DNA from 3 places in the Synechococcus sp. OH30 genome. Region 3 is predicted to be linked to each of the others. Evidence: predicted binding sites of a transcription regulator. Region 3 holds the regulator's gene; each other region holds the start of a gene.

What was found. The regulator NtcA, encoded in region 3, controls nitrogen genes in cyanobacteria. The targets are predictions, from matches to a motif close to GTANCNNNNGNTAC.
Region 1: glnA (type I glutamate--ammonia ligase) is a predicted target of NtcA. The motif match lies at 2,339-2,352, and genes of this name have one in related genera.
Region 2: NW830_RS04820 (P-II family nitrogen regulator) is a predicted target of NtcA. The motif match lies at 3,125-3,138, and genes of this name have one in related genera.

What each region holds. Positions count from the first base shown of each region.
Region 1 covers NZ_JANSIP010000007.1:46,398-51,744, reverse strand. Annotated here, with positions in the region: gene NW830_RS08960 (hypothetical protein) at 1-662, opposite strand, end outside; gene glnA (type I glutamate--ammonia ligase) at 790-2,214, opposite strand; gene trxB (thioredoxin-disulfide reductase) at 2,588-4,000, shown strand; gene purL (phosphoribosylformylglycinamidine synthase subunit PurL) at 4,017-5,347, opposite strand, start outside.
Region 2 covers NZ_JANSIP010000003.1:110,369-115,715, reverse strand. Annotated here, with positions in the region: gene holA (DNA polymerase III subunit delta) at 93-1,070, opposite strand; gene NW830_RS04825 (IctB family putative bicarbonate transporter) at 1,714-3,090, shown strand; gene NW830_RS04820 (P-II family nitrogen regulator) at 3,198-3,536, shown strand; gene NW830_RS04815 (ammonium transporter) at 3,666-5,072, shown strand; gene ispD (2-C-methyl-D-erythritol 4-phosphate cytidylyltransferase) at 5,169-5,347, shown strand, end outside.
Region 3 covers NZ_JANSIP010000003.1:251,809-257,155, forward strand. Annotated here, with positions in the region: gene petD (cytochrome b6-f complex subunit IV) at 1-199, shown strand, start outside; gene leuB (3-isopropylmalate dehydrogenase) at 323-1,468, shown strand; gene ntcA (global nitrogen regulator NtcA) at 1,574-2,245, opposite strand; gene NW830_RS05490 (M61 family metallopeptidase) at 2,394-4,175, shown strand; gene NW830_RS05495 (hypothetical protein) at 4,308-5,347, shown strand, end outside.

The sequences.
Region 1 (5,347 bases), on a different contig from region 3:
CGACGCAGCCGCAGTCGTTGCACCCATTCTTCCCCGAAGCGCAGCCAGTCTGCCATTTTTTCTGGACTCACCTGTTGGTCGTCCCGCCAAACAATAAGCTGCGGCCCGGATCCCTCAGCGCAACAAGGAGGATGCTGCTCCAAAAAACTAAGAAAACTAGGATGGAAGCGCAGGCGAATCTTGGCCTCATCTTCTCCGCGCAAAAGGTAGCTGCGGGAAAACTTAGGGTGGCCCTCGAAGTTGATATCTTGCATGCCAAAGGCTTTGGCAATGTCATGAAACAGGGGAATATTCGGATGTAGCCGAAAATGAGGTAGCCGTAGATCTTCGCAATAGGCCCAGAAAACAGACTGGCGATGAGTGCTGCGACTCTTGCCGCTACCGCGGGTGTACTTATAGTCAAAGGCACCGATCTCAGTTCCATCGATTAGCCGCTTGGACATTGAGTTGTAGAAACGTCGAGCGTAGCCTCGTTCAAATAGTTCAAAGCCTGCCTGAAGCAAGCGGGAGCGGATCCCTTCGGGTAGCTCCGCTGAAAACGACATGCCCAGGCTCCTGGCCACCTGCTCCAAAGCTTCCCGACGCTTCTTCTCTAGATAGGCGGCAAGCGCCAGAAGGCCGATAACAAAAACCAAGAACAGACCAAAAATAAGCCATTCCATTGCAAACCCTCCCTCCAACCTCTAGACTTCGGCCCCAGAATATCAAAAAAAGGGATCCCTCCAGCAAAGGAAGGGATCCCGTTCAAAAGCCGTGGCCAAGAACTAATGCTTCAAATGAGAACCTCGATCAGGCGTCGAAATAGAGCGCGAACTCGTAGGGGTGAGGCCGCAGGTTGATGGGGTTGATCTCGTTGTCAATCTTGTACTCGATGTAGGTTTCGATGAGATCCTCAGTAAAGACACCTCCCTCCAGTAGGAAGTCGTGATCCTTCTGCAGGTTTTCCAAAGCATCCAGCAGGGATCCGGGCGTGGAGGGGATCTTGGCCAGCTCGTCCGGCTCCAGATCGTAGATATCTTTGTCGAGGGGCTCGCCGGGATGGATCTTGTTCTTGATCCCGTCCAGCCCCGCCATCAACATGGCCGAGAAGGCAATGTAGGGGTTGCAGGTGGCATCGGGGCAGCGGAACTCCAGCCGCTTGGCCTTGGGATTTTTGCCTGTAACTGGAATGCGAATGGCTGCGGAGCGGTTGCCCTGCGAGTAGGCCAAGTTGACCGGCGCCTCAAACCCAGGCACTAGGCGCTTGTAGGAGTTGGTGGTGGGGTTGGTAAAGGCTAGGATGGCTGGGGCATGCTTGAGCAGGCCGCCAATGTAGTAGAGAGCCGTTTCGCTGAGATCGGCGTAGTTGCCTTCTTGGTAAAACAAGGGCTGGCCGTCTTTCCAGAGGGACTGGTGCGTGTGCATGCCGCTGCCGTTGTCATTGAAGAGGGGCTTGGGCATGAACGTCACCGTCTTGCCGTGCTTGCGGGCCACGTTCCGGATCACGTACTTGTAAATCATCATGTAGTCGGCAGCCGTGATTAGATCGGCAAAGCGGTAGCCCAGCTCCCCTTGCCCGCCGGTGGCCACCTCGTGGTGGTGCTTCTCGATAGGCACCCCCAGCTTGGCCATTGTCAACAGCATCTCGGTACGAAGATCCTGGTGGGCATCGGTGGGCGGCACAGGGAAATAGCCCTCTTTGTAGCGCGGCTTGTAGCCCAGGTTGCCCCCTTTTTCCTCTCGGCCCGAGTTCCAGCGGCCCTCGATGGAATCGACAAAGTAGTAGCCGGCGTTCTGAGTTTGGTCAAACCGTACATCTTCAAAGATGAAAAACTCTGCTTCAGGCCCGAAGTAAGCCGTATCGGCAATCCCTGTCGATTGCAGATAGGCCACAGCCCGCGCTGCTAGGCTCCGCGGACAACGGCTGTAGGGCTGGCCGGTGCGCGGTTCAATAATGTTACAGATAAGGCTGAGGGTGGGCACTTGAAAAAACGGGTCGATCCAGGCTGTTTTGGGATCCGGCACCATGTACATGTCCGACTCGTTGATGGATTTCCAGCCTCGGATGCTGGATCCATCAAAAGGCAGCCCTTCGCTAAAAACTTCTTCCGTCAGCATCGAAGAGTGGACGGAGATATGCTGCCAGGTGCCAAAGAGATCCACAAACTTGAGATCCACCATCTGGACATTGTTGTCCTGGATCATCTGGAGCACTTCTTGGGGGGTGGATGCCATCGCTCTCTCCTAACTTGGGTTGCCGTTGAGACTAGGGGTGGGATCCCAGCCGATGATCCCCATGCTTTGACCCAGACAGGCCAAAAGCGCTCACCCATCCTAGAAAGGCCGACACCAGTTTTTTGTATTTTCTGATACGAAACTGGCCTGCCTCCGGCCTTCTCTCCACTAACCTGCGGTAAGGCTACTTGCAAGGGGAAGAGGCCTAGGCCAACTGGCAAGCTACACCGGTGTTCCCGGACAGGCCAATGCCCTGGCCGAGAGCGAAAATAGGACTGGGAGCCCCAACCTCGCTGAGGTTGCGGAGTCGTGTTAGGCTAAAGCGTAGTCATTATGAGTTTGACTTAGAGAGCTGCAGAAGGGGAGAGAGAGGATGACGGAGCAAAGTCGGGTTGAGAATGTGGTCATTATTGGCTCTGGGCCCGCTGGCTTGACCGCGGCCATCTATGCCGGCCGGGCCAAGCTGAAGCCAGTTGTGTTCGAGGGGTTTCAGGTGGGCGGGATCCCGGGTGGGCAACTGATGACCACCACCGAGGTGGAAAACTTTCCGGGCTTTCCCGAGGGCATCAGCGGCCCCCAGCTGATGAAAAACATGCGCGCTCAAGCGCAGCGGTGGGGGGCAGAGCTCTACCCCGAGGATGTTACCTTTGTGGATCTCAGCCAGCGGCCTTTCGTGGTCCGCTCTGATGAGCGAGAAGTGCGCACCCACAGCCTAATCATCGCCACCGGGGCCACAGCCAAGCGCCTACACCTGCCCGGAGAGGAGATCTACTGGAACCGCGGCATGTCCGCCTGTGCTGTCTGCGATGGGGCCATGCCCATGTTCAGGGGGGTGGAGCTGGTGGTCATTGGCGGCGGCGACACCGCCTGCGAGGAAGCTACCTATTTGACCAAGTTTGGATCCCATGTCCACATCCTGGTGCGCAGTGGCAAAATGCGGGCCAGCAAGGCCATGCAAGACCGAGTCCTCAACCACCCCAAGATTACCGTGCACTGGTACACCGAGGCGGTGGAAGTCCTGGGTGACGGCCAGCGCCTGACGGGGGTGAAGGTGCGCAACAACCAGACGGGCGAGATCCGGGAGATGGCAGTAGGGGGGGTATTTTACGCCATCGGCCACAAACCCAACACCGACCTGTTCAAAGGGCAACTGGAACTGGATGAAGTGGGCTATATTGTCACCCGCCCCGGATCGGTAGCCACCAGCGTAGAGGGGGTGTTTGCCGCTGGGGATGTGCAGGATCACGAGTTTCGCCAGGCCATCACCGCGGCGGGCAGCGGCTGTATGGCGGCCATGCTGGCGGAGCGCTGGCTCTCGGAACACGGCTTAGCCCAAGAGTATCACGTCGTCCCTCAGAGCCATCCTGAGCCCAGCCCTGCCACGGCTCCTCCCGAGGCAGAGTTGCCGGGGGAAGCTGCGGTGGCGGAGAACGGCCACGAGGATCTGGATTTCAGTAAGACCTGCCATGAAGGGAGCTATGCCCTGCGGCGGCTCTACCACGAAAGCGATCGCCTGCTGATGGTCAAGTACACTGCTCCCACCTGTGCCCCTTGTCATGCCCTCAGGCCAATCCTGAACAAAGTCATCGAAGAGTTTGCCGACAAGCTGCACGTGGTGGAGATCGACATCGAGAAGGATCCGGAGATTGCTGAAGCCGGCGGGGTCACCTGTACGCCGACGGTGCAGTTTTTTAAAAACAAGGAGCTGGTGGCCCAGGTGGTGGGTGTTAAGCCCAAATCCTACTATCGGGAGGTGATCCAGGCCAATTTGTCTGAACCAAAATGAGGGAGTCTAGATCCGGCTAGTCGGCAAAGGCGCTGTGGTAGGCAACCTGCAGGGCTGCTAAAGAAACCGACACCAGGGGATCCCCTTCTGCAGTTGTCAAGAGCAAAGGATCGGCAGGGGATCCCACTTGTCCCAGCAGTTGCCACTGGCCGGGGAGCTGTGACTCTAAGTAGGCTTCCCAAGGAGAGCGCTGGGCTGGATTGACAGAAACGAGGATGCGGCTGGATCCCTCGCCAAACAGGGCCTGATCCCAGCGCAGGGATCCGGGAGCCAGAGAGACACTGGCACCGCGGCCCCCGCTGAGGCAGGCTTCCGCCAGAGCCACGGCCAGTCCTCCCTCGCTACAGTCGTGGGCGGAGCGCACCCACCCCTGCCGGATGCCGTGGCGGCAGGCGGCTTGCACGCGCTTTTCCAGCTCCAGATCCACGGGGGCAGGCCGACCCGTGACCTTGTTGTAGATTGCCGCCAAATACTCGCTGCCGCCCAGACTGGTAACAGCCTGGGATCCCAAGAGGTAGATGAGATCCCTTTCTTGCTGCCACCCCTGGCCACAGACCAACTTCAAGTCCGGAAGGAGACCGACCATGCCGATAACGGGGGTAGGGTAGATGGCCTGGGATCCCTTCTCGTTGTAGAGGGAAACGTTCCCCCCTGTTACCGGTGTCCCTAGGGCACGGCAGGCCTCCCCAATCCCCCGACAGGCCAGGGCCAACTGCCAGTACACCACCGGGTTTTCCGGGTTGCCGAAGTTGAGGTTGTCGGTTACGGCCAAGGGCTCCGCCCCCACGCAGGAGAGGTTGCGGGCGGCTTCGGCCACCGCGGCTTTGGCCCCCTCGTAGGGATCCAAATATACCCAGCGGCCATTGCCATCTAGGGTGGCAGCAATGGCCTTGCGGGCAGCCTGCAGGGGTGGCACCTCGCCCACGCCAAACTTTTGCGAGCGGATGCGGATAACCGCTGCATCTCCCTGCCCCGGCCAAAGGACAGTGTTGTTTTGCACCTGGTGGTCATATTGGCGATAGATCCAGGCTTTGCTGGCCAGGGTGGGGCGGGCCAAAAGCCGCAGCAGCACCTCTTGCCACGTCAGGGTTGCCTGATCGAGGTGGATCCCTTCGCGACTGCAAGGGGGTAGGGTGGCGGGATCCCACTGCCACGCTGCCTGGACGTACTCCGGTGGCTCTGGCAGCAGCGGGCGGACGTAGACGGGGGTCTCTTCGGCCAAGGCCCGCGCCGGCACTTGCACCACGCAGGTTCCGCGGTGCCAGATCTCCACCAGCGGCTCAGCAATGACTTCTCCGGCCACGCTGGCCTGCAGGCCCCAGCGGTGGAAGATCTCCATCACCTCCG
Region 2 (5,347 bases), 140 kb from region 3:
GAGGGATCCCTCTCCCCAAGGCTGAAGGGGATGCCGGTCGAGCACGCTGTCCGTTAAATGGGCTCTGGGCGGAGTAACAAGGACAGAAAGGCTCAGGACTGTTGGAGAATGGCCACGGTCTGGATCAGAGCCTCTGGAAACACTTCTCGCTCCGGCTGACCTTGCTTGAGCTGATATTCCAGTTGTAGAAGTTGCTGCATCACCTTCAGCAGTGCTGAGCTTTTTAGGGATCCCACCTCTTTTTGTAAGAAATAAACCCGGTTGGGGTTGGCAATCTCTGCTTTTTGGGCAATGACCTTGGGATCCCGTTCCCCCTCTTCCAGCAATAGCTTTACCCACAGCCAGGTGCGGAATTGGCCCACCAACACTGCCAGGATCTTAAGGGGCGGCTCGTTGTGATCCAGCAGATGGTTCAGGATCTGCAGGGAGCGATCCAAGTTGCCCTGGCGCAGAGAGGCGGCCAGTTGCAAGCTGTTGTAGGCGCTGGCAGGAACCAGAGCCTCGATTTGCTCAGGGGAGATGGGATCCCGCTGGCCTGCCGTAAAGAGGGCCAGCTTTTCCAGTTCCATGGCCAAACGGCGGGAATCGTTGCCCACGGCTTCCGCCAACTTCTGCGCTGCCTCTGGGCTGAGCTTGAGATCCCGCTGTCGGGCCTCGCGGTGTACCTGCTTAAGAATGCCCTCTTCGTCCCAGGGGGGCAGTTGGGAAAACTCGCGGACAATGGCCCTTTGCTTGAGGAGTTTGGTGGATTTGAGACGTTCATCCGGCTTGCTGCTGGCGGTCAAGACCAGATGGGTTGTGGGGGGTAAAGAAGCTAACGTCCGCTCCAGTTCTCTTACTAACTCTTCCGAACACTGCTGGGTGAGCGTTGTTTCCTCCAGCCAAACGAGGCGGGCATTGGATCCCAGAGGCGGCGTCATGGCCAGGTTCAGTCCGGCCAGGGTGGATTCCGGTGGCAGGCGATCGTAGTTAAAGGCGGCCCACTCAGGATCCAGCACCTGATCGCGCAGCTCTTGCACCGCCTGCAGGAGGCGATAGCTATCATCTCCCCAGTAAAGGTAGACGGGCATACTCCCCACGTCGCTTCAGCTTGGTCTCCAGCTTTTTTCCCTAGTTTCTCTAGGCATTTACTTATGTTAATCAACTTGTCCGGGATCTTCCGGAGAAAGCCTGGCCGAGTTTCAGCTTTTTTTCTCTCTAAAAAGAGTGCCAGCTTTGCATGATCTAGCTTGGCAAATTCTGTATTCCCACTGAAGAACTATCCTCAATCTTCTCCTAAGCTGGGCTTAGAGATGGGGTCGGAGGGAGGGCCGCAAGTAGATGGACACCATTAGCGAACTGGAGTTCAAAGTGCAGGTTTTAGCGCGCTGCCTGGGATCCGCTTTGGGCTTGGGCCGGCCTACTCGTGTGCAAATTCATTATTGCAATTCCCCGCTTTTCAAAGCAGATCAGTCGGCAGCAGGAGTTCCCCCTTCCAGCTCTGAAGAGGTTAAGAGCTCCCAGCTCCAGCCGCTAGCCTCGGTTGCCTAAAGGGCACTTTGAGGTTGGTCGTGGCAAGGCTAGGAGCCAACTCTCGACCTAACGTGCTCCCGAAGCAGCTAGAGTCCTCCACTTCCAGAGGGAGGGATCCCGCCTGCCCTGACGTCCCTGCCCTTGGCCGCTGGGGAGATAAACTCGGAAGATGAGCGGAGGCAAGCGGGCTGGAAAGCGGCAATGGAACAAGCAAGGCAACTGTGGCAAGCTCTGCTGCTGCAGGATTTTCCTATCGATTCCTGGTGGCAGAGCAGCTTTTTGGGCCGCCTGTCGGGATCCCTGAAAAACTGGGGCCAAGGTAGCTTACTCGTCCAAGCCTTGGACGGGATTGGCCTGGGCCTGGTGCTGCTCTACTGGGTCTTTTCCTCCCAAAGCTCCACCGGCATCCTCGGTCTGATTTTGCTGGCCATGGCGGCGCTTGTGGTCTTGGGCTGGCTGGTGGAAACCCCGACTGGGCTACCTGTCCATCTGCCCCTGGGCCTTTTCTGGGGAATTGCCACCCTGGCAACGCTCCTCTCGCCGGTTTCCTACGCAGCGCGGGATGGCTGGCTGAAGCTGACGCTTTACCTGGCGGGCTATCTGCTTTTGCATCGTCTGCTGCGCCAACCCCGATTCCGAGATGGGATTGTTGGATCCCTGCTCTTGGTCAGCCTGGGGATAGGGATCTACGGCCTGCGGCAGTACTTCTACGGGGCGGCCGAACTGGCCACCTGGGTGGATCCAGAATCGGGCTTGGCGGGCCTGACGCGGGTGTACAGCTATCTGCGCAACCCTAACCTGTATGGGGGCTACCTGGTTCCTCTCCTCCCCTTGGGGCTGGCTGGCATTTGCCTCTGGCCGGGTTGGGGGATCAAGCTTCTGGTGGGGTTTACAACCGCCGTCAACCTTGTCTGTCTGGTGCTGACCTACAGCCGCGGTGCCTGGATTGGGGGGCTGGCAGCGCTGGGGATGATGGCCCTGCTGCTGGCCCAATGGTACACCCCCCGCCTGCCGGCCCGTTGGCAGCGTTGGACGGTGCCGGCTCTCTTGGGAGGGGGCGCAGCCGCGCTGCTGCTTGCCATCTTGACGGTACGCCCCTTGCGGCTGCGGGCTCAGAGCCTTTTTTGGGGACGGCTAGATACCAGCAACAATTTTCGCCTCAACGTCTGGGCGGCAGTGCTGGAGATGATCCGCGACTTTCCCATCTTGGGGATCGGCCCTGGCAATGTCGCCTTCAGCCGCGTCTATCCCCTCTACCAGCGGGGCAACTTCAGCGCTCTGGCGGCCTACTCGGTGCCGCTCCAGATTACCTTGGAGACGGGCTTAGTCGGATCCCTGGCTTTTGCTTGGTTCCTCCTGGTGCTCTGGGATCACGGCTGGAGAGGCTGGAAACGTTTACTTGCCTGCCGGGATCCCCAGGGCCTGTGGGTGGCGGCAGGTTTAGCAGCCTGCACCGGCATGATGGCCCACGGCCTGGTGGACACCATCTGGTACCGTCCCCAGGTGCAAATGCTGTGGTGGCTGGCCGTGGCTCTCATCACAGCCAACTTGGCTTCCTCGAAGCAGCTTTCCCTGTAATATGTTCTCGGGGTTGGCCCCTCGGCTCAAAACTGTATCTGGAGTTACAACTTGCAGGTGGCAGCGATGCTAGAAGTGAGCGGAGCTCTCTGGGGCAGAGACAGCCAATGAAAAAGATTGAAGCTATCATTCGGCCCTTCAAGCTTGATGAGGTGAAGGTAGCCCTAGTGAATGCCGGAATTGTTGGCATGACCGTAACGGAGGTGCGGGGGTTTGGCCGGCAGAAAGGGCAAACTGAGCGCTATCGGGGATCCGAGTACACAGTCGAGTTCCTGCAAAAGCTGAAGGTGGAGATCGTGGTTGAAGATGAGCTGGTGGATACGGTGGTGGAGAAGCTGATTGCAGCCGCTCGCACTGGCGAAATCGGGGACGGCAAGATTTTCATCAGCCCTGTCGAGAAAACCATTCGCATCCGCACTGGTGAAGTCAACCGAGATGCTTTGTAAAAAAGTTGTTTTTGGGGCCTAGGTTGCCTCTCTCCTCAGCCTCATCCTGGCTTGTTGAGGGGGAAGCTGGATTCTGTTTCATTTTTTGGCATTGCCAAAAGTAGCGTCTCTCTAGTTGAGCGGAAAAGCATGTCGACAACCATGATCCAAAGACTCAAAGGCCAAGTACTGCAGTGGCTCTGCCGACCCACTCAGGGGGGCTTAACTGCTGCTCTGACGATTTCACTAGTTTTCCTATTGGGTCAGGAGAGCGCCTGCGCCCAGGACGCGGAAGTCGTGCAGAAACATGCTGACACCGTCTGGACGCTGGTGGGGGCAGCCTTGGTGTTCTTCATGCAGGCGGGGTTTGCCATGGTGGAGACGGGCTTTACCCGCGCCAAGAATGCCGCCAACATCATGATGAAGAACTTGATGGACTTCTGCATGGGCTGTTGCGCCTTTTGGTTCATCGGGTTTGGTCTGATGTTTGGAGAAAATGCTGGCTTCTTTGGTAGGAGCTGGTTTGCTTTCAGTTGGCAGCAAGCCCACGAAGCAGGGGACTGGCCTTTTACGTTCTTCGTCTTCCAGATGGTGTTTGCCGCCACCGCTGCCACTATTGTTTCCGGGGCCATGGCGGAGCGCACCAAGTTCGTGGCCTACCTCATCTACTCTGTCGTCATCTCTGGACTGATCTACCCCATCTCGGGGGGCTGGGCTTGGAATGGGCTGTTTGGCGACTACAACGGTGGCACCAGCGGCTGGCTGGAAGATCTGGGCTTCATCGACTTTGCCGGTTCGGGCGTGGTGCACTTGGTGGGGGGCGCTTCCGCCTTGGCCGGGGCCATGGTGCTTGGCCCTCGCATCGGCAAGTACGGCCCCAATGGGGAGCCACGGGCGATTCCCGGCCACAACCTGCCTCTAGGGATGTTGGGGGTGTTCATCCTCACCTTGGGTTGGATTGGGTTCAACGCCGGCTCGACCACAGCCGCCAGCCCCGATATCGGCTGGATTGCCATGAACACGCTGCTAGCCGCTTCGGCAGGGGCCATTGGGGCAATGGTTACCTGCTGGGTGCATTTTGGCAAGCCGGATATGACCTTTGCCGCCAACGGGGTGCTGGCCGGCTTGGTAGGGATCACTGCTCCTTGCAACACTGTCCACCCTGTGGGAGCTTTGATCATCGGTTCGGTGGCCGGGATCCTGGTGGTCATCTCGGCGGTGATTTTGGATACGGTGCTGAAGATTGACGATCCGGTGGGGGCGATTTCGGTACACGGCACCTGCGGTATCTGGGGGGTGTTGGCAGCAGGGATCCCTTGGTTTGCCCACGCCAACTCAGGGGTGACCTGGGCGCAATTTGGGGTACAAGTTGTGGGCGCTCTAGCCTATTTCTTCTGGCCTTTCCTCACCTGCTTGATCCTGTTTTTGCTCCTCAAGGTAACCGTTGGCCTGCGCACCAGTGCCGAAGAGGAGATGGCCGGCTTGGATGTGGGCGAGCACGGTAACGTGGCTTACCCTGACTTTGTAACTGCTGCCGCCGAATTGGAGCAACCTTGAGCCTGTCGAACTGCGCTGGCAAACCTAAAGGGGGCCAGGCTCGGCCCCCCTAGCTTACTTGTCAACTAGAATGCGGCTGGAGGTTCTTGTCAATCTATGCACCTGTTGATCCCAGCAGCGGGCAGCGGCAAGCGGATGGGGGCGGCGGTCAACAAGCTGCTGTTGCCACTCTTAGGCCGGCCAATTTTGGCTTGGACGCTGGAAGCTGCAGCTCGGGCTTGTTCCATCGAGTGGATTGGGATTCTGGCCCAGCCCCATGACTGGCCGGCCATTGA
Region 3 (5,347 bases):
CCTGGGCATTGCTCTGATGTTAGCTATTCCCGTAGGTCTCCTGTTTGTGCCTTTCATTGAAAATGTCAATAAGTTCCAGAATCCACTGCGCCGTCCAGTGGCAACAACGGTGTTTTTGCTTGGCACGTTGGTAACCCTCTACCTAGGCATTGGTGCCACCCTGCCTCTGGACAAGTGGGTTACTCTGGGCTTGTTCTAGAGCTGCGGGTAGGTTGACACCGCACAAGTGCAGCAGGCCAAAGGCTGGGCTGCACTTTTTTGTGGGTACTGCTGGGCCGAGTGGTGGTAATATCGCTACGCATTCCTTTTACCGCGATCCCGCATGAGTACTCCCCCTCCTGCTCCCCGCATCTACCGGATTACTGCTCTAGCCGGCGATGGCATCGGCCCCGAAATCATGCAGGTGGGGCGGGCGGTTTTGGATGCAGTGGCCGCTCAGATGGGGTTTTCCATCCAGTGGCAGGAGGGCCTCATTGGTGGAGCAGCCTACGAAGCCACTGGGGATCCCTTGCCCCCAGAGACCTTGAAAATGGCCCAGGAGAGCGATGCTGTTTACCTGGCAGCAGTTGGCGACTTCAAGTACGACGCCCTGCCGCGGGAGAAGCGCCCTGAGCAGGCTTTGCTGGGCTTGCGGGCTGGCTTGGGGCTGTTTGCCAACTTGCGTCCGGTGAAGATCTTTCCGCCCCTGGTGGAGGCCTCTTCCCTCAAGCCGGAGGTGGTGGCCGGGATCGACCTGGTGGTGGTGCGCGAGCTCACCGGTGGCATCTACTTTGGTCAGCCCCGCGGGATCTTCGTCGATGCCCAAGGATCCCGACGCGGCGTAAACACCATGGTCTACACTGAGGCCGAGGTGGACCGCATTGCCCGCATGGCTTTTGAACTGGCCCGCAAGCGGCGGCGCAAGCTCTGCTCGGTGGATAAGGCCAATGTGCTGGAAGTGTCGCAACTGTGGCGGGAGCGGGTCAATGCCGTGGCAGCGGAATACCCTGACGTGGAGCTGTCCCATCTGTATGTTGATAACGCCGCTATGCAGTTGGTGCGCTGGCCGAAGCAGTTTGACGTCATCCTGACAGAGAACCTCTTTGGGGATATCCTCTCCGATGAGGCAGCCATGCTAACTGGCTCCATTGGCATGTTGCCTTCCGCCTCTTTGGGAGCTGCCGGCCCTGGTCTATACGAGCCAGTCCATGGCTCAGCTCCCGATATTGCCGGTCAAGACAAGGCCAACCCTCTTGCCCAGGTGCTCTCTGGGGCAATGCTGCTGCGCTACTCTTTGGATCAGCCCCAAGCTGCCGACCGCATCGAACAGGCCGTTGAGACAGTTTTGGCCCAGGGCTACCGCACCGCCGACATCTACTCGGAGGGGATGACCCTTGTAGGCTGCCGCGAGATGGGAGAAAAGATCCTGGCCGCCTTGGCTCAACAGCAAGCCTCTCCCCAAGAACCGCCCTCAGCCGCCGGCGGTTAAGTAGGGGTTTGCTTGCTGCTGCCTCCCTCTCCTGCAGGGAGGGATCACCCCGCCAACCAGTGGTGCGGCCATTCCCGGAAACGGCCGTGGGGCCAGGTCCTCCTCCTAGGCAAAGCGATAGCTTAGCTGGATTGGGTCGTGGACAGTGATCTTTTTCTTGTGGATGGAAATGTAGTTCTTCTTGCGCAACTCTCCCAAGAGACGGGTAATGGTGACGCGGGTTGAGCCAATGGCTTCGGCAATGGCCTGGTGAGAGAGCTTGAGGTCGATGGTCACGCCATTGGGACCGGGCACGCCGAAGTCGCGGCAGAGGATCAGCAAAAAGCTAACCAGCCGGGAGGCCATGTCGCGGTGGGCCAGTGTTTCAATCATCATCTCTGTCTGCAGGATGCGAGAAGCCAAGCTCTTGAGCAGCAGCATGGCCAGCTCAGCGTTCTCCCGCACAGACTTTTCCACCTGCTCGATGGGCAGAGAGAGCAGCTCGACGCGAGTGAAGGCTACGGCATGATAGAAGCGGTCGGAGCGCTGCCCGGTAATGAAGGAGAGCACCCCAAAAATGCTGTTTTCCCGCAGGAGGGCGACAGTAATTTCCTCCCCCATTTCGTACACCCGCGACAGCTTAACAGCTCCCTTGACCAAAAAGTAAACCCGCTCCGCCGGATCGCCGGGGAGGAAAATGGTCTTGCCACGTTCAAAGGTTTCGATAACTGGAGGATGGTGAGGCCCTCCTAGCTGTTTAAAGGCTGCAATGAGAGATTTTTCTGCAACGGCCACCACGGGATTCGACAACCTCTCAAGGTCAGTTTATCTCTAGGATCAACTCCTAAACCCAGATCAAGCTGCCTACGATTCGAAGACTACCCTAGACTCTGGATATCTTTGTAGCAATAGCTACATTTCTCTTGTTGCGGTAGGGGAAGATCGTATGGGGATTGCCACCCTCTCTCGCCATAGCCGCCAGCACTTTACAGTACGGATGCCAGAGCCAGCCAACCACCTTTTGGAGGTGGAGCTGCAGATTCGCGAAGTGGAACCGGAGGTGCCTCTGCGGCTGCGGCTGCCAGTGTGGACGCCGGGATCCTACCTAGTGCGGGAGTATGCCCGCCATGTGCAGGAGTTTCAAGCCCTGAGCGAGCAAGGGAGCCCTTTGGCCTGGCGAAAGGTTGATAAAAACACCTGGGAGGTCAATCCAGCGGGGTGTTCGGCGGTCACCATCCGCTATCGGGTCTATGCCTATGAGCTGACGGTGCGCACCAACCATCTGGATCTCACCCATGCCTATTTCAACGGGGCAGCGCTCTTTCTCTACGTGCTCGGCCGCGAGCGGGAACCCTACACCTTGACGGTGATCCCTCCTCAACCCGACTGGCGTGTCGCCACCAGCTTGCAGCCCTTGCCCGCCGCTGAGGATCCCAATGCCGGCTGGTCGTTCCTGGCGGCAGACTACGACGAGCTGGTGGATAGTCCGGTGGAGGTGGGCCTGCACCAGTTGCGGTCGTTTGCAGTGGAAGGGATCCCGCATTACTTCGTGGTCTGGGGAGCAGGCACCCTGGATTTGGAGCAAGCGGTGGCCGATGCTGAGAAAATTGTCCGGGCCACTGCAGCGTTTTTTGGCGGGTTGCCCTACGACCGCTACTGGTTTATTGTGCATTTGTCCCCAGGGGGATTTGGCGGCCTAGAGCACAAGTACAGTGCTACCCTCAACTATTCTGGCCTGGAGCTGCATCAGCCCCAGTCCTACCGCCGCTTTTTGGCGCTGCTGGCCCATGAGCTTTTCCATGCTTGGAACGTCAAGCGGCTGCGCCCTCTGGCTTTGGAGAAAATTGACTACAACCAAGAAAACTATGTGGACTGTCTGTGGTTTTGCGAGGGGGCGACCAGCTACTACGAAAACGTGATCTTGCTGCGGGCAGGGCTCCTCACCGCCAAAGAGTTTTTACAGATCCTATCTGAGCGAATTGGCCAGCTGCAGCGTACTCCGGGTCGGGCCGTGCAATCGCTGCAGGAGTCCAGTTTCGACGCTTGGATCAAGCTCTACCGTCCCCACGAAAATAGCCTCAACAGCCAGGTTTCCTATTACCTAAAGGGCGCTTTGGTCTGCTGGCTGCTGGATCTGCACATTCGCCACCTTTCGGGGGGCCAGGGATCCCTGGACACAGCCATGCGGGATTTGTGGCAGCGCTTTGGCCGGTTTGAGAAAGGCTACACCCACCAAGACCTGCGGGAGGCCTTCGAGCGGGCAGCCGGCGCCGATCTTGGCCACTTTTTCTCTGCCTACGTGGAAGGTACGGAAGAGCTGGACTACAACGCTTACCTCCACCCTTTTGGCCTCACCCTTAAAGCCCACTTCAGCCGCCCCAACCCTAGCCCTTACCTGGGTCTCCACTTCAATGGGGAAGGCAACCGCATCAGCGCCGTCGAGATGGGATCCCCCGCCCAAAAAGCAGGCATCTGGGCTGGCGACGAGCTCGTAGCCCTAGACGGCTTTCGGGTGAGCGCCACCACCTTGCCGGAGCGCCTGGCAGCCTACCAGCCCCACCAGGTGATCTGCCTAAGCGTCTTCCAAGGTGATCAGTTGAAACACTTCTGGATCCCCCTGGATCCACCCCGCCCGGATGTTTACACCCTCGAAGCTTTGCCTGAACTTACCCCTGAACAAGAGTCTCTCCAGCGAGACTGGCTGGGATCCCTTCTGGCTCAAGAGTAAGCAGGAGGTAGCAATGCTTTAAAATCTTCCTAGCTGTTCTGCTTTTAGGTCTTCTAATTGGATCGGCTATTGGTTTCTCCCTGGGCGTTTATACCTGTAGGCGATCTGAAGTGAACCGCTACGAATCGAGGTTTGAGAAAAGAAACTGAGAGGGCAATAGCTTTGCAACTTCACCGGTTCACTCAAAGAGCTAATAGTCAGTTACTGGATGAGATTCTAAGAAAGTTACAAGCTGACCTTGAGGGCTTCAAACTTCATATCTCAGAAAGTCTGTCCGAAAGTTACCAAAACTTCCTTCAGCATTTAGCTGAGTACAGAAATCAGCTAGTTAAGAACATAAGTAACCAGCAGAATATCCTGAGCAGGTTAGAAAGTACAGAAAAAATTTCCCAGAATCTAAGCTCAAGTTCTAGCCTTCAAAAGACGAAGGAAACTAACGAGCGAACTGCTGACGCGCGACTCAAGAGTTTGCCGCCAGAGACGATTAGCCGTGAACAGGTGAAAATAGGGGTATTTCTGTGGTCTAGGAACATAAGGATGAAGAACCTGATCCCATCTAGTAAAAAAGCCGATGCAGAAGGAGAACTCGATAACAAGCTGAACTGGATATCAAACCTTATGGGTCAGAGGTACTCGCTGATCGAGAAGCTTTACAAAGAAATTAAATCTGGCATTGGAGAAGAAAAGGCCTTAAATCTTTGCTTAAAAGGCAACCCCCCGGAAGTGATAAGTTATAGCTGCCAACTTGCTTCCACTCTACATAAGGTTAATTTCTTAGAGGAATATAACTACTCAAAATCCTCCAAAACTCTGAGGGTAAAGCTAAGCAAGTCTCCAGAGGCAATCAAGTTCCTATCTGGAGATTGGCTGGAGAGATATGTCAAACAGCAACTGATCAAGTTTGCTAGAGAGCAGGGACAGAAGATCGATTTTTCCTACATCGCAAATGCGGAAGTTACTTTGCCCAACGGTAGCGACTTTGAGATCGATCTCTTCTTCCACATTAACAACCGATTCTACTGGATAGAGTCGAAGACCGGCAGCTACAGGGACTGTATAGAGAAGTACTCTTGGCTCGCCTCCGAAATGGGTCTCGGCCCAGATCAAGTCTTCCTGGTCTTGGCAGATGCTGATCAAGAGACGAGAAGTAGGATCTCCTCGTCCTATAATCT